3 regions of the Fictibacillus marinisediminis genome follow, and region 1 is predicted to be linked to each of the others. Evidence: riboswitches for the same ligand, from Rfam matches in the RefSeq annotation. Region 1 holds a riboswitch; each other region holds the start of a gene.
The links. A riboswitch is a leader RNA that binds a small molecule or an ion and turns the genes downstream of it on or off. The one in region 1 is predicted to bind thiamine pyrophosphate.
Positions count from the first base shown of each region.

Region 1 (5,651 bases):
TGTTTTTCGGAGAGAAGGCAGTGCTCGCATCAGGCGTCTGGACAGGGAAGCTGGCGGCCCAGACCGGATTGCACATGCCTCTTTTTCCAGTAAAGGGAGAGTGTATTTCTTTAACCTTTTTAGAACCGGTCATTACATCAACTGTCATCTCAGATGAATGCTATCTTGTCCCTAAGCAAGGAGGCAGGCTCGTAATCGGAGCAACCATGGAAGCAGGTACATACGACAGAAAGGTTAGAGCAAAGGGAGTGTTGGAACTGCTGACAAAAGCGCGTGAAGTCCTTCCTGCCATCGAACAGGGCGAATGGGAGAAGGCATGGACAGGGTTTCGGCCGCAAACTCCTGATGGCCTCCCGTACATGGGGAAACATCCTTACCATAAAGACTTGTACATTGCGGCAGGCCATTTTCGCAATGGCATCCTGCTCAGTCCGCTGACAGGGCGATGGATGGCAGAGCTGCTGATCGGAAATCTGCAGGAAGAAAGATTAAAAGAGTTTGCGCCAGACCGGTTTGCCTATGAAAAGATGAAAGGATGAGTCTCATGAAACTGATGGTTAACGGAACAGCCTTAGATATAGCCTCAGCCCGTACAGTCCAGGAACTTCTGGGAGAGTTAAAGCTTGCCGGCAAAGGGGCAATCGTTGAATTGAATCAAGAAATTTTGGATAAAAGCCAACACGCAGAAACGCGTTTAGCAGATGGTGACAAAATAGAAATCGTACATTTTGTAGGAGGAGGATGAAGTTATGCTGAAGATTGGAAACTATGAATTTCGCTCCAGATTGCTTTTAGGGACAGGTAAATTCCCTGATTTTGATGTCCAAAAAGAGGCAGTAAGGGTGTCGGGCACGGAAATCCTTACATTTGCCGTAAGAAGGATGAACATTTTTGATCCTGACCAGCCAAACTTTTTAGAAAAGCTGGAGGCAGAGAACTTTACGCTTCTGCCGAACACGGCGGGTGCGAAAACGGCAGAAGAAGCGGTTAGAATCGCGAAGCTGGCAAAAGCTTCGGGGCTATGTGATATGATAAAGGTAGAAGTGATAGGAGATTTTAAAACTCTTTTGCCTGATCCGCTGGAAACGCTGCGGGCTTCAGAAATGCTGTTGGAAGAGGGGTTTACGGTCTTGCCCTATGCTTCAGATGATGTCATTCTTGCACAAAAATTAGAGGAACTTGGCGTGCATGCCATAATGCCCGGAGCTTCCCCCATTGGATCTGGCCTCGGGATCATCAACCCGTTGAACATAAGCCTTATTATTGAGCAGGCCAATATCCCAGTGATTGTAGATGCGGGCATCGGATCACCGGCTGATGCGGCGGCGGCCATGGAGTTGGGGGCTGATGGAGTACTGCTGAATTCAGCGGTATCAGGGGCCGATAATCCAGTAAAAATGGCCGAGGCGATGAAGCTTGCCATTGAAGCCGGCCGTCTCGGGTATGAAGCGGGAAGAATTCCAAAGAAAAGGTATGCAGCGGCAAGCAGTCCGCTGGAGGGAATGAGTATTTAATGAATGATCGCTACTCCAGGCAGATGTTATTCGAGCCTATAGGAGAAGAGGGACAGGATCTCTTGTCTGATAAACATGTTGTGATTATCGGTGCGGGTGCGCTCGGAACCGGCAATGCAGAAATTCTTGCCCGCGCGGGTGTGGGCAGGATCACGATTGCTGACCGTGACTATGTAGAATGGAGCAACCTCCAGCGCCAGCAGCTTTTCAGCGAGGAAGATGCAAAGTACCGGATGCCTAAAGCGGTAGCTGCAAGAGAACGGCTGGAACAGGTTAATTCCGATATCCACGTAGAGGGCCTTGTTTTGGATGCAGGAGCTGAAGAACTGAGGGAACTGACGGAGTTTGCCGATCTGATCATTGATGCGACAGATAATTTTGATACGCGTTTGCTGATCAATGACATCTCCCAGGAGAAGAAGATTCCTTGGATTTACGGCGCATGCGTTGGAAGCTACGGACTCAGTTATGTGATTTTACCCGGGGAGACGCCTTGTCTAAGCTGTCTCCTGGAAAAGGTGCCGATGGGCGGAGCAACGTGTGATACGGCGGGAATCATTGCGCCTGTTGTCCAAATGGTTGTCGCTCACCAGACGTCTGAAGCACTGAAGCTGCTGACGGGCAACACCGCTGCACTCCGCAACAAACTGGTTTCCTTTGATGTATGGAACAATCATTATTTGGCGATGGATGTCCAAAAGCTAAAAAAAACGGACTGTCCTTCCTGTGGAAAGCATCCTCAGTATCCGCATCTGAATCCTGAAAATCAGACGAAGACAGCTGTTCTCTGCGGAAGGAACACCGTCCAGATCCGTCCTTCGGAAAAGGGAGAAAGGGATTTGGATGAGCTTTCTTTGTCCCTGTCGCGGCTTGGCGGGAAAGTGGAACAGAACCCTTATCTGCTTTCATACAGCAATCAAGAAGAACAGCGGCTTGTCTTTTTCAAGGACGGACGCGTACTGATTCACGGCACGAAAGATATAACAGAAGCGAAAAATCTCTATTACAGTTTAATAGGATAATGAAATAGCAATCTGCTAGGGGGGCCGTACGGCTGAGACTGAACCTTTGTGTTCTAGACCCTTGGAACCTGATCTGGATTATACCAGCGGAGGGAAGCACGCTGAAGCAACAAGCTGATTCAGAATAGATGACCTCAGCAAAAACCTCAGCCGCCATCTCCCATGAAGGCGGCTTTTTGCGTGGATTTCTTCGGTGCCAGGCACCGCCGTTACACAAGTGTGTAAAGCCTGGTGCCAGGCACCAGGATAATTGGCACCAGATAAAAGATAAAGGAGGCTGCCATGAGCGGATTACGAGAGAAGATTAATAGATTAGCGGAGGAGAGACAGGAGAGGCTGATTGAGATTTTAAGAGAGCTCGTTGCCTTCCAGACGGTCAGTCCTCCTGCAAGAAACACAGAAGAGGCACAAAGCTGCGTGAAATCCATCCTCTCTGGCCTTGGATTTAAGACGGAGGAGTGGGAGCTGTTTCCTGGCGACAAGATTGTCGCAGGATCAAAACAAGGAGATGCCTCAGAGGAATATCAAAGCCTTCTTCTTAACGGCCACATTGATGTCGTGGCTGTCGGGGATGAAACGCAATGGAAGTATCCGCCGTTTGTGCTGACGGAGGAAGATGGATGGCTCTATGGACGGGGCACAGCAGACATGAAGGGAGGCATGGCCTCTTCTCTGTTTGCTCTTCAGCTTCTTCAAGAGCTGGGGATCAAGCTGAAAGGGGACCTCTTTTTTCAATCAGTAACCGGCGAAGAAGCCGGGGAAGCGGGTACCAAATCCTGCATAGACCGGGGAATGAAAGCTGACTTTGCGCTCGTGGCTGATACGTCCAATCTTGAGATTCATGGACAAGGCGGCGTCATCACAGGCTGGATCACGATAAAAGGTAAAGAGACCTTTCATGATGGCCTTCGCTCGCGGATGATTCATGCAGGCGGCGGAATAATAGGAGCGAGCGCCATTGAAAAAATGATGAAGATTATAGAAGGGCTGCAGGAACTTGAACGGCATTGGGCAGTAACCAAAACATATCCAAACTTTCCGTTCGGAAGCACGACCATCAATCCCTCTGTCATTGAAGGAGGCAGGAATGCTGCATTCATCGCTGATGAATGCAAACTCTGGGTTACTGTTCATTATTACCCGAATGAGACGTATGAAGATGTCGCAAAAGAAATTGAGGAGCACATTATTGCTATAGCAAAGGCCGATCCATGGCTGAAAAACAACCTGCCTCTGTTTAAGTGGGGAGGAATATCCATGATTGAGGAGAAGGGTGAAATCTTTCCTGCACTTGATGTTGATCACAATCATGAAGCATTGGCAGTACTGGAAGAACAGCATAATGCCGTTTCAGAACAGAAAGCTGCTGTTTCGATGTCGCCGACCGTTACAGATGCGGGGTGGCTTGGACAGGCGGGAATCCCAACTGTCATTTATGGCCCGGGAGAGCTGAACGAAGCCCATGCTGTCAATGAAAAGGTGAGGATTCAACAGTTACTGGAGCATTCAAAGGTTCTCGCCGGATTTATTGCAAAGTGGTGCAATACAGAAAGGAGCAATAAACCATGACAAAGTCAAAGGAAGAACGATTTACAGATAGATTACACAGAAACGTGGAACCAATCTGGATGCATACTCATCTGCATCCGTTTGTTCAGGGCATTAAAGATGGTTCCTTGCCGAAAGAGCGCTTTGGTTATTACATGAAACAGGATTATGTGTTTTTAAAGGATTATGCAAAGCTCTTTGCGTTAGGGACGATAAAATCCAAGGATACAGAGACGATGAGCTGGTTTTCAAGCCTGCTTCATGAAACATTGAATACAGAAATGGATCTTCACCGCGAGTACTGCCATGAAATTGGCATCGAGCCCGAGGAATTGGAGGCTGAGCAGGCTTCTCCAATTAACCTTGCGTACACTCGCTATATGCTGAACGCCTCCCAGCAGGGAACACTTGCTGAGTTGATCTCATGCATGCTGCCGTGCATGTGGAGCTACCACGAGATCGGAACGCTATTAAAGAGGGAAGCAGGCAGCCTCGCAGAGCATCCGTATACCCGATGGATTGAGATGTATGCATCAGAAGAGTTCGGTGCACTTGCACAGTGGCTGATTAATGAACTGAACAAGTTGGCGAAAGATAAGACAGAACAGGAATTGGCGGTGCTGGAGGAGCATTTCCTGACCACATCGCGCTTTGAATTCATGTTTTGGGATATGGTGTATTACGGTCATGGGTGGCCGGTGTAATCACCTTTTGAAGGAGAGTTTTTATGTCAATAATCTTTAAGAATGTATCTTATTCTTTTACGGAGCAAGAACAAGCCCTCCCGCTTCTCAAGAACATCAATTTTGCAGCAGCGCCCGGAGAATTTGTATCGATCATCGGCAAGAGCGGAACCGGAAAAAGTACCCTGCTCAAGCTTGCCTGTGGACTGGAGAAACCTGATCAGGGAGAGATTATCGTACATGAGAAGCCAGTCTATCCTGGAGCGGCGGGATACATGCCTCAGAAGGATTTACTTCTGCCTTGGTGTACGGTCATGGAAAATCTTCTTCTTGCTCCTGAGATTCAGAACCAGAAGGGACAGAAAGTAGAAGAGGGGGATTCATGGCTGAAAAAAGTAGGACTGTGGAATTACCGGAATGCTTATCCGCATGAACTTTCAGGGGGGATGCGCCAAAGAATAGCCTTTCTCCGCACCCTGCTGACTGGAAAAGAAGTACTTCTTCTTGATGAACCATTCGGTGCTTTAGATGCGATGACTAAAAAGGAAATGCACGAATGGATTTCTTCCCTATGGAAGGATTTAAACAAAACCATTCTTTTGGTTACACATGATCTTCATGAAGCGGTTTTTTTAAGTGACCGAATCATCTTGCTGCATCCATCTGGTGAAACAGAAGAGGTAAAGATTAGGCTTCCGAGGCCGAGAAATAGAGTATTAACGAATGAGATGGTGGGATTAATCAATAAATTGGAGAGCAGAATTACAAATGAACAGCATGAAACGATTTTTTAAAGACTATTATTTATTTTTGGCTGCTGCTGCCGTCTTGCTCGTACTATGGGAATGGCTTGTGAGGACAGACAAGGTGCCTTCGTTTATTTT
Region 1 covers NZ_JAIWJX010000002.1:955,644-961,294, forward strand. Annotated here, with positions in the region: gene thiO (glycine oxidase ThiO) at 1-539, shown strand, start outside; gene thiS (sulfur carrier protein ThiS) at 545-745, shown strand; gene LCY76_RS05285 (thiazole synthase) at 750-1,514, shown strand; gene LCY76_RS05290 (thiazole biosynthesis adenylyltransferase ThiF) at 1,514-2,536, shown strand; TPP riboswitch at 2,544-2,648, shown strand; gene LCY76_RS05295 (acetylornithine deacetylase) at 2,819-4,105, shown strand; gene tenA (thiaminase II) at 4,102-4,788, shown strand; gene LCY76_RS05305 (ABC transporter ATP-binding protein) at 4,812-5,561, shown strand; gene LCY76_RS05310 (ABC transporter permease) at 5,536-5,651, shown strand, end outside.

Region 2 (5,651 bases), 920 kb from region 1:
ACCAGAACCGAAGCCCAAACCAAAGCCTGATGTTCAGGAAGACATCACATTTAATAATAAAATAACAGTTGAAGTTTCAAAGGGTGATGAGAATAAACAGTTCCAGGTCAGAATTGTTTACAGCGATGCCAAAGAGGAAAATGCTGTTTTCGTAGAAGAAGAAATTTCCCAGACGAAAGAGTATATGGTGCCTTTGACCGTCTCGCCGGACCATGATGCTTCCTATACCGTTTATTTAAATGGGAAAGAGCAGGCATCAAAAACATTTAATTATCAAGATGCGAAGGAAGGTAAATTCAAAGGAGCGAACAATGGACAATAAGACTGAAGGCAGAATTATTAAATCAGTCGCAGGATTCTATTATGTACAATACAATGACAAAGTCTTTCAATGCAGAGGCCGTGGCAATTTCCGTAAAAAGAAAATTACGCCTGTGGTCGGAGATTGGGTCGTATTTGAATCCTCCAACCCGACAGACGGATACATTATGGATGTTAAGGAAAGAAAGAACGAGTTAAACCGGCCGCCAATTTCAAATGTTGACCAGGCAATTCTCGTTTTCTCTGCCGTCCGGCCGGAATTTTCAAGTTCACTGCTGGACCGTTTTCTTGTTCATATCGAAGACAATGGCATTCAGCCGGTGATCTGCTTTACGAAGATGGATTTGATTGAAAGTGCAGAGTATCAGAAGGAAATCGAAAATTACATCGCTGCTTATAAGAAGCTCGGATATGAGGTCATTCCAACCTCTGCGATGTCGCTGGCCGGTATGGAAGACATCAAACCGATATTTAAAGGAAAAACGAGCGTCTTCGCAGGACAGTCCGGGGTAGGGAAGTCGTCTCTCTTGAATGCGCTGATGCCTGAACTCATGCTGGAGACGAATGACATATCAGATCATCTTGGACGCGGAAAGCATACAACGAGGCATGTTGAACTCCTTCCTTTTGAAGGGGGCTTGATCGCAGACACTCCTGGATTCAGCTCATTGGACTTTGTAGAAATTGAAACCGAAGAGCTCTCCTACAACTTCCCTGAGATGAAACAGAGGGTATCACAATGCAAGTTTCGCGGCTGCACTCACAGCTCTGAACCGAAATGCGCAGTAAAAAAAGCAGTGGAAGAGGGAGAGATCCCATCGTTCCGCTATGATCATTATCTTGAATTTTTGCAGGAAATCAAGGATCAAAAACGGAGGTACTAACATGATAAAAGTTGCGCCTTCCATTCTTTCCGCAGACTTTTCAAAGCTCGGTGAAGAAATTAAGGCAGTGGAAGAAAACGGTGCTGATTATATCCATATCGATGTGATGGATGGGCATTTTGTGCCGAATATTACGATGGGGCCTTTAGTCGTTAAAGCCATCAGGCCGCTCACTGAACTGACATTTGATGTACATTTAATGATTGAAAACCCTGACCGGTATATCCCGGAGTTTGCAAAAGCAGGTGCTGATATCATTACTGTTCATGTTGAAGCATGTCCGCACCTTCATCGGACCATTCAATTAATTAAAGAGCAGGGAAAAAAGGCAGGGGTCGTATTAAATCCTGCTACTCCTGTTGAAACCATTCAGCATATTTTGGCTGATATAGACCTTGTGCTCATCATGTCTGTAAATCCAGGCTTTGGTGGACAATCCTTCATACACACTGTGCTTCCTAAGATTGAAGTATTATCTGCGAGGATCAAGGAGCAGGGCTTGAACGTTGAAATTGAGGTAGACGGCGGCGTGAACGCAGAGACTGCCCGTCTTTGTGAGAAAGCTGGAGCTACCGTATTAGTAGCGGGATCAGCCATTTATGGGCAAAAAGACATAAAGGGTGCAATCCGTACCATTCGTGGTGTATAATATATAATAAGTATAATTGAAAAAAGTAACCACAGGGGGAGTCCCAAACAGGGGCTGAGAGGGGAGTACACTCCCGACCCTTTGAACCTGAAGCAGGATCATGCCTGCGTAGGAATGTGGAGTCGCAGTTGTTAACGATAAGCAACCGTCATTCACATGCCGGTTGCTTTTTTCTTTTTATTAAAGATGTTTGGGGGAGATTGATTTGAGTAAAAAAATTATGTTTTTGACTGAAGTGGCGATGATGTCAGCGTTGGCCATCATACTTAGTTTTGTTCAATTTAAAGGGCTTTGGGCAAATGGAGGCTCAGTTTCATTGGAGATGCTGCCAATCTTTTTAATGGCATTCCGCCGAGGGGTCCCTGGTGGAGTATTAACTGGTCTGATTGTCGGGATGGTAAAGATCCTGGTTGATGGAACCGCAGGATACAATCCCGCAGGTTTGATCCTGGATTACCCTCTCGCGTTCCTATTGGCTGGATTTGCCGGGGTGTTTAAAGTCAGTTCGGAAAGCCAATCTAAAAGGAGGATCTCAGCGATTGTGGCAGGCATCGCCTTCGGAAGCCTGCTCCGTTTGGCCTCCCATGTTGTATCAGGAGTCATATTCTTTGCATCATACGCCCCAAAAGGCATGAACCCTGTGCTGTACTCCATTGTGTATAATGCTTCATACATGATCCCGGTTGCTTTGATCACTGCAGCTGCTTTTATTTTCTTGACAAAAACAGCACCGCGGCTGCTGCATAGGACCGATCCAAGAGTTGTTAACGCGGCATGAAAATTATCATTTTAGCAGGAGGTCCGGAAGAAAGGCAGCCGGACCTCTCTTTATTTGCCGGCGAAAAGGCAGTCTGGGCAGGTGTTGACCGCGGCGTATTCTACTTGTTGAAAAAAGGAATCATACCCGGCTGTGTATTTGGAGATTTCGATTCTGTGAACAGCAGTGAGCGTGAATGGATGGCTTCATTTAACCTTCCTTCTTTTGAGTATGACAGTGAAAAGGATAAAACTGATCTAGAGCTGGCCCTTGAATGGGCACTGGGGCAAAAACCGGAACAGATCCTGCTGCTGGGTGTTACGGGCGGGCGCCTGGATCATGAACTGGCCAATATCCAATTGCTCCTTCATGGACTCGAAGCCGGAATTAACATTGAAATATGGGACAGGCAGAATAAGATTGCCTTATCAGCACCAGGACCGCATATCATACAACAAGAGCCTGAGTTCTCTTATGTCTCTTTCCTTCCATTTAACGGGCCTGTTACCGGCCTGACTCTGACAGGGTTCAAATATCCGCTTCAGGATCAATACTTGCCGATGGGTTCTACTCTCTGCATTTCCAATGAGCTTGTAAATAAAAGTGGTACTTATTCATTCTCGGGCGGCATATTAATGTTGGTAAAGAGCCATGATTAATATTTTATGCGTCGGGCCGCATGGTACTATTTTTATAAAAGCGAATATATTTATTAGGGAATGTCTTATTTTTTCAAAGGGCCTGGAGGAGGGGTATGATGAAATTTTACACCATTAAACTGCCTAGGTTTTTAGGAGGATTTGTACGTGCGGTTTTAGGTTCATTTAAAAAAGGATAATCACTTCCATCCAAAAGAAAAAAGCACCCATCAAGGGTGCTTTTTTCTTTTCAAGAAGTGTTGTCCCGTTCCAGCGCTTGTCGGACCTTGCAGCCCGCTTGCGCTTTTCCAAATAAAAAACAACGGGGATGCCGTTGTTTTAAGAGCGATTAAACGCGTTCAACTTTTCCGGATTTAAGGGCACGTGCAGAAACATAAACACGTTTAGGCTTCCCGTCAACCAAGATGCGGACTTTTTGAACGTTTACTCCCCAGCTCTTTTTAGATTTGTTCAATGCGTGGGAACGCTTGTTTCCTGTTTTAGGTCCTTTACCAGTAACGTAACATTTGCGTGACATAATTGTACCTCCTTTATAACAGTAAAACTGTATCATATCAGTCGTATGTTAAATACTAACCTATAGTAGCATGACCACTTAAGAAAAGCAACAAATGATTTTTCGTATTTCAAGTAAAAAGGCTTGACATGGCTTTGTGACTATTGTCAAATGGAGTTGTCCTTTCATAAAACTTAATTTTATAGTAAAATGAGGTTTAGCCATAATTGATTGATTAAAGGGGGATTCATCATGTCCATCGAAATGAAGAATAAATACGGCCAGATTGACATTTCTACGGAAGTGATCGCTACTATTGCTGGCGGCGCTGCTATTGATTGCTACGGTATTGTAGGCATGGCTTCCAGGAAGCAGTTAAAGGATGGTATTACCGAACTTTTAGGACGTGACAACTTCTCCCGGGGGATTGTGGTTCGGCAAGAAGAAGATGAAGTACATATTGATATGTATATTATTGTAAGCTACGGAACAAAGATTTCTGAAGTAGCCCATAATGTACAGACAAAAGTGAAATATACCCTCGATCAAATGCTGGGTCTCTCTGTAGATTCTGTTAACATTTTTGTTCAGGGTGTCAGGGTGACAACCCCTTAGTTAGGAGGAAAGTTCGTGTCTTTAACAGTTTTAGACGGTAAAAAGTTTGCGGCTATGGTTGCATTGGGAGCCGCAAACTTATCAAAAAACGCAGCAATGGTAGATGCACTTAATGTTTTTCCTGTGCCGGACGGGGATACAGGAACCAACATGAACCTTACGATTACTTCTGGTGCAAAAGAAGTTCAAAACAACATAATTCCCGATATCAGTAAAGTCGCGAGCTCTTTTTCCCGAGGCTTGCTCATGGGGGCAAGAGGCAACTCCGGGGTTATATTATCCCAGCTTTTCCGTGGTTTTTCAAAATCAATCGAAGGAAAAGAAACCATTACTTCGGCTGACTTTGCAAGAGCATTTGAGAACGGAGTAGAAACAGCCTATAAGGCTGTGATGAAGCCCATCGAGGGAACCATTCTTACGGTGGCTAAAGATGCGGCAAAACGTGCTGTTAAGGCGGCTAAAAAAAGTGATGATATCCTTTTCGTCATGTACGAAGTTGTAACGGAAGCCAAAGCTTCCCTAGACAGAACTCCTGACTTGCTTCCGGTTTTGAAAGAAGTAGGCGTTGTTGATTCAGGCGGGCAAGGGCTTCTGACGGTTTATGAAGGCTTTCTGTCCGCACTGGAAGGAAAGGACCTTCCTGAAATTTCTCCGCAAGGGCCTTCTATGAAGGAAATGGTTAATGCCGAGCACCATAAAGCACAGCTTCATATGAAAACCGAAGATATCCATTTCGGATACTGTACAGAGTTTATGGTGAAATTCGAACCTGAGAAATTAAAGAAGGCGCCTTTCATTGAGGAAGCATTCCGTAATGAATTAAACGAGCATGGCGATTCTTTGCTTGTTGTTGCCGATGATGATCTTGTAAAAGTTCATATTCATACGGAACAGCCGGGCAACATGCTTACCCTTGCTCAGAAACATGGAAGTCTGATCAACATTAAAATTGAAAACATGCGTGAGCAGCATACTGCGATTTTGGAATCTGAGACACATGTGCCCGTTAAGATGCCTGAATCTAAACAAGAGAAAAAAGCATATGGCATCGTTACCGTAGCGATGGGGAGCGGCATTAAAGAATTGTTCACTTCACTCGGTGCCGGTTACGTTATTGAAGGCGGACAAACGATGAACCCTAGTACCGAAGATATCGTCAAAGCCATTGAAGAAGTGAATGCCGAAAAAGTAATCGTGCTTCCGAACAACGGAAACATTGTTATGGCTGCAGAGCAGGCAGCATCCATCGTCGACCAGGATGTAATCGTCG
Region 2 covers NZ_JAIWJX010000002.1:1,877,368-1,883,018, forward strand. Annotated here, with positions in the region: gene pknB (Stk1 family PASTA domain-containing Ser/Thr kinase) at 1-322, shown strand, start outside; gene rsgA (ribosome small subunit-dependent GTPase A) at 312-1,205, shown strand; gene rpe (ribulose-phosphate 3-epimerase) at 1,207-1,854, shown strand; TPP riboswitch at 1,879-1,986, shown strand; gene thiT (energy-coupled thiamine transporter ThiT) at 2,060-2,632, shown strand; gene LCY76_RS10170 (thiamine diphosphokinase) at 2,629-3,270, shown strand; gene spoVM (stage V sporulation protein SpoVM) at 3,369-3,449, shown strand; gene rpmB (50S ribosomal protein L28) at 3,599-3,787, opposite strand; gene LCY76_RS10185 (Asp23/Gls24 family envelope stress response protein) at 4,019-4,381, shown strand; gene LCY76_RS10190 (DAK2 domain-containing protein) at 4,397-5,651, shown strand, end outside.
Region 2: another riboswitch for thiamine pyrophosphate. It lies ahead of thiT (energy-coupled thiamine transporter ThiT); the one in region 1 lies ahead of LCY76_RS05295 (acetylornithine deacetylase).

Region 3 (5,651 bases), 550 kb from region 1:
CTCATCCAATAATGCTGTCTGAAAGGAGCCTGGTCCTGCTGAAACGGCTTTAGCGCGTTCAGCACAGATTCCCAGCATCGTCAAAGCGCCTGCGGCCCTCTGGCAACAGGAAAGGCCGGTTTCCAGAGATCTGGCCATAAACAAACCGATAAGAGAGGTTGAGAAACAGCCGGTCCCTGTCACATAAGACAATATTTCATGTCCGCCACTAATCGCTATGCATTCCTTTCCATCACTCACTGCATCCTTTTTCCCTGTAATGACAATGACCGAACCGAGCTTACTGGCCGCATGCAAAGCAAGCTCATCATCGTTTTCTGATTGATCACCATCAACCCCTTTGCCACCCCAGTCACCTCCGTACAAAAAGGAGATCTCTGCGGCATTGCCGCAAATGACATCGGGAGAAACCTGTTCAACCAGCTCCTCAACGGCTTTCTTCCTTAATAAGGAAAGTCCTGCACCCACCGGATCCAAAATGACAGGAATGCCCAGTTCCTTCGCTTTTTTTCCAGCCAAAACCATTGCTTTAATTGAGTCAGGTTCAACGGTTCCAATATTTAAAACCAGTGCGTCAGCTGCCATGACGGCTTCTTCAGCCTCTTCATAATGAAGAGCCATCATCGGGCTTCCTCCAGCTGCCAAGATGCCGTTCGCTAAAAAATTCATCGTTACTTGGTTAGTGATGTGATGAATCAGAGGTTTTTTCTTTCTAATGTCTTTTAAAAGTACACTCAGTTCTTTCATGCCTGATTCCTCCTGTATGCCCAATGGTTTGTCGGCCCATGCCCGCTGCCAATATGAAGCGGGTGGCTGATTGCTTCCTGTATAAAAGTTTTCGCTGTTTTTACAGCATGAATCGGGGTTTTTCCAAGAGCCAGTTCAGCAGCAATGGCAGCTGCAAACGTACAGCCGGTTCCATGAGTTTGCGGTGTATCAATCCTTCTTCCTTCCAGCTCATGCATCTGCTCACCATCATAAAACAAGTCGACTGGTGCTTTATCATGAGAGAGATGGCCTCCTTTGATCACAATCATTCCTGCTCCTAAATCATGCAAAAATTTTGCAGCATCCTCCCTGTCTTGCTTTGTGGAAATGCTTCTTCCTGTTAGCTGCTCAGCTTCGGGAATATTCGGTGTCAGGATCGAGGCTAGAGGAATCAGCTGTTTTTTCAGGGCTTCTACTGCATCCCTTCTCAGAAGGTCCGCCCCCCCTTTCGCGATCATTACAGGATCCACAACAACGTTTTTCCATTCATACTTTCGAATATGACGAGATACCGCTTCTATAATTTCTGCACTGAAAAGCATGCCCGTCTTTAAAGCTTCAGGACGAAGATCCTCTTCTATGCTGTTTAACTGCTTTAGGATCATCTCAACAGGCACCGGGTGGATCCCCTGAACGCCTAATGTATTCTGTGCAGTCACAGCTGTGATGACAGACATTCCATAGGCTCCCAATTCCTGAAACGTTTTTAGATCGGCCTGGATTCCTGCTCCCCCTCCTGAATCTGATCCTGCAACTGTCAATGCTTTTGGTGTTTTTAACATATGGAAGAACTCCTTTCACCACTAGAAAAGCGCAAGTGGCCTGATCTGTTAAGATCCCTGTTCACTGAAACTGGACACGACCTCCTTCGACCGCTAAAAAGCCGCCTTCTGAAGAGAAGGCGGCTTAAACATGAATGCTGATAAAAGTTTAAGCCACTTCCCTCCGCCAGTATTAACCGGATCAGGTTCAAAGGGTCAAAGACATTTCTTTTCTCAGCTTTAAATCAAAGCTCCCCTAGTGGTATACGATGTATGATGTTACTTCTATCCTAAATGACAGCGGCCGAAGCGTCAAACAAGGGATAAAATTTGTCGAAAAGTTAGGCTGCTGTGTTTAAAACAGAACGGATACGGGCATTATTTATACAACACCCGATAGAAAATCTGGAGGGAGAGAAATTATGAATATCAGAGAGAAACTGCAAAATTTAAAACAAAATCCAGAAGATGTTTACAGTCACTCACAAACAGAAGAATCCTTCTCAAGAAATTACACCAATCCCGTAGAAGTCAAATATATCCCTGCAGAAGATGTTTACGAATTAAAAGTATTTGATATGGAAGGCGGTGAACAGCTGGACAGTAAAAAATTCCATTCTGCAGATGAGGTCCTGGCTGATTTGAATATTGAGAAGTAAAATGAAAAAAACTAAATTTTCAGATTAAACTGTTGCTATTATTACCAGTGATAAGTATACTAGTAAAAACCCATTAACGCATGAGCTTTCAATCCTACAAGCTTCTGCAAAAAAATTCAAGGAGGAATAGAGCATGAAAGACAATACATCGTATAATAAAGACATGAACGATCTTGTGAAATATAAACTTCAGAAGAAAAATGACCCGTTCGCTTTTAATATGGTTGCTCAGATGATCCTTGATGAGTCGCTGCACGCCCATCAGATGAAACGTTATAAAGAACAAATAGATGAAGCCCTGGAAAAACGTGATGAAAAACTGTTCATGAAACTGACGGATGAATATATTAAATTCCTTGGATAAGAAACCAAACCTTTTACGGTTTGGTTTCTTTTTTTGAACGCTTTATCCTTCTTAAGTAAAGCCATGCTCCTCCAATAGCCATGAAAAGGATAATGACAGGCGACAATCCAATGAGTGCAATAATGAGATAGGAAATAGTATGAACCAGTCCATTCCACGTCTCTTTAAATAAAGTCTTTGACTTTCCCCAGGTGTTCAGCTCTTCATTGTTCTTCATCCCAATATTTTTCACTTCAAAATGGACCGTAACCGTTGAAAAATCGCTTTGATTCTCTAAATAGTTTATTCTGCCCTGGATTTTTTCAATCTGTTCCTGCACTCCTGATAGTTCTTTGGATATGGCAAGGAGGTCCTCTGTTTTATTTGCATTCTTCATGAAGCTTTCCAAACGGTTACGAACAATGCGCTTTGCCTTCAGTCTTGCTTCCAAGTCAGTATATTCCTCTGTAACATCTCGTCCATTTATGATTTCATGAGGACTCCCAGAACTTAATTCTCCTGCCTTTTTTGTGAAAACAAGAAAATCTTTCTTTGGAATTCTTATTTTCAGGTAACCCCCATTTTGCCCTTCTTCTTCAGACAAGGATTCACTTTCAACGATATAGCCGCCCATTTGTTTTGTGAGTTGTTCCACTTCACTCCGGACCTTCTTAACGTTTTGAACGCTTATCATTATTTCACTCGTGTAAATCATTTTTCTCCCTTGGTCGGCAGCAGGCTGCTTGTCTTCTTTAGCGGATTCCCTTTTCATGCTGGTGGAAGAGCCTCCCCCTTCAGACGACTTTGATGCCATGTTTTCATCCTTGCTGCTGCACGACGCCAGAACTAAAACGATCATCACCCATACGGCCATGAACTGTTGATTTCTCTTTTTTATCATCATCATGTCCCCCTTTTATTTATAGACGGCCCAAAGTACCTTTTTGTTACAATATATGGTAATTTTATAGCTGTGAGTTGCAATATCACCCGAATATGCTAGTATTTACAAAGTGATTTATTTACAACAAGAGCAGTGAAGTTCGGAGGGTAACATGAACAAAGTAGGAAGAAACGAACCTTGTCCATGCGGCAGCGGGAAAAAATATAAGAGTTGCTGTCATCGATCGGTCACAACCGTTCAATTAAACAAGATTGTCGAAGTGAGCCGCCATCAGGAAGGCTTAGCTAAGTTTGCCTTTGACCATTTTCATGAAGAAATGGGGAGCCAAACACGCAATTACATAGAAAAATACAAGATTGGAAGAGATGATGAACAAACGTATGCGAATCTGATGGTTTGCTGGCTGATGTTCCATTCTGATGTGAAGGACGGCAGATCACCAATCGTGTATTACCTTAAAGAGCAAAAAGGGAAAGAACAGCCGGAAATCCTGGATATCATAGCAGACTGGGAGAAGTGCTTCCCTTCCGTTTATAAAATGGTCTCAAAAGTAAACCGAAATACCTTTTTATTACAAGATGTGATGACAGATCAGGAATACACGGTTGAATTTAATTCTGAGATTCTTCCACACGACGGAACCGGTCTAGCAGGTTCTATTATCTATACTGGAGAACATTACGAATTTTACATTGATTTTGCTGAGATTCCTCAGGGAGAATTGCAAGAACGCTTAGATGCGCTGACTGACATGAAAATAAACTTAAAAGATGATTTTCCTAAAGCTCTACAGGTTCTTTTGTCGAAACAAGAGAAAGCAGCTGATGAAGACGCTGTCCCGCAGCCGGCTGATAGAGTTCTATCTTTGCTTAAAGAGAACGCATCAGAGGAGATCTACAATGAGGCGGAAAGAATTTGGAATGAATGGACAAAAGCACGAAACTTGGTTATCCGTAAGGAGCAGCCCTATGCAGCCGCTCTTCATTATTTGGCGACCAAGGACGTCCTGAATGAGTCTGCCACACAACCTGAAGTAGCCAAACGGTATGGCACATCCGCATCCAGCCTGTCTGCAAAATACCGCCAGCTAAAAACGGCTTTAAACTAAAAAAGAACCTGCTCAAATGGGCAGGTTCTTTTTATGTATCAGTTCTCTTGTTCTTTTTAAGGATTACTCCAATGATCAGCACCACAATTAAAAGAAAATATAGGGTAAACCACCAGAGCGTCCAGTTTTTTGCGACGAAATCGGTAAATTCCATCGTATTGCTGTGTTCATGGTTGCTCATTGCCCATACAAGCAAACCCGCAGGAAGAAGAAACGGTCCATAAGAATGGTGCTTGGCAACCTGCTGCAGTCCCATCATAGCAGCAAGAAAACAAATAACAATCTTAACAAAAATCCCGACGATCCAAACAACGGCTATCAGTACCTCAACCCGCTCCAAAAGTTTAACAATATTAATGGCACGCATCAATTCAAATGTAGGAAACGTAGTCCGGCTTACCATGTAGTAGCCGTCACAGCCGATTGCCACGATAATTGTAATGAGGAGTATAATTCCAGACGCGACAATAGCATTCAAGTAGGATCTCATCAGCTTTTTCTTTTTCCTGACATACGTAAAAACCGTGCCTAACAATATGACTTCAATAAATGGAAAACCCGTCGTCGTATAAGCCCCCTGCATGACCGTAGAAAGAGGCTGTTCCAAAACCGGCTTAAAGTACCTGATATCGAATCGGTTCAGCGTTAATATAAGCGATGCGATAAACAGAACCGCCATGATGGGGTTTAAGAATTCGTTCACCCGTGCAATATTGTTCAACCCATAATAGCAGGAATACAAAGAAACAAGAATCAGCATGATCTGAAACGTCCATGCGTTCGTATCCGGGAGTACGCTTGAAATCATAAAGTTACTGACATTTCTCACGACATACGAACACAAATGAAGAGAGTAAAATACAATAATGAGTGATAGAATGCTCCCAATCCATTTGCCGCTAACCGTTTCTACTATTTCAAAAATGGATTGATACTGATAGAGTGACAAAAGGTAAATCCAAAGCAGATTAATGAATATGCCAATTGCTATGGCTATAATCATGGACAGCCATGCATCCTGTTTTGAATAATAGGATGTTAAATTTGGAGCCATCAATAATGAACTTCCTACCAGGAAGCTGACTGTTAATAGAAATAGCTGCCATTG
Region 3 covers NZ_JAIWJX010000002.1:1,503,364-1,509,014, reverse strand. Annotated here, with positions in the region: gene thiM (hydroxyethylthiazole kinase) at 1-747, opposite strand, end outside; gene thiD (bifunctional hydroxymethylpyrimidine kinase/phosphomethylpyrimidine kinase) at 744-1,550, opposite strand; TPP riboswitch at 1,692-1,797, opposite strand; gene LCY76_RS08215 (hypothetical protein) at 1,952-2,188, shown strand; gene LCY76_RS08210 (IDEAL domain-containing protein) at 2,322-2,552, shown strand; gene LCY76_RS08205 (DUF4349 domain-containing protein) at 2,566-3,432, opposite strand; gene LCY76_RS08200 (YecA family protein) at 3,587-4,543, shown strand; gene LCY76_RS08195 (GerAB/ArcD/ProY family transporter) at 4,575-5,651, opposite strand, start outside.
Region 3: another riboswitch for thiamine pyrophosphate. It lies ahead of thiD (bifunctional hydroxymethylpyrimidine kinase/phosphomethylpyrimidine kinase); the one in region 1 lies ahead of LCY76_RS05295 (acetylornithine deacetylase).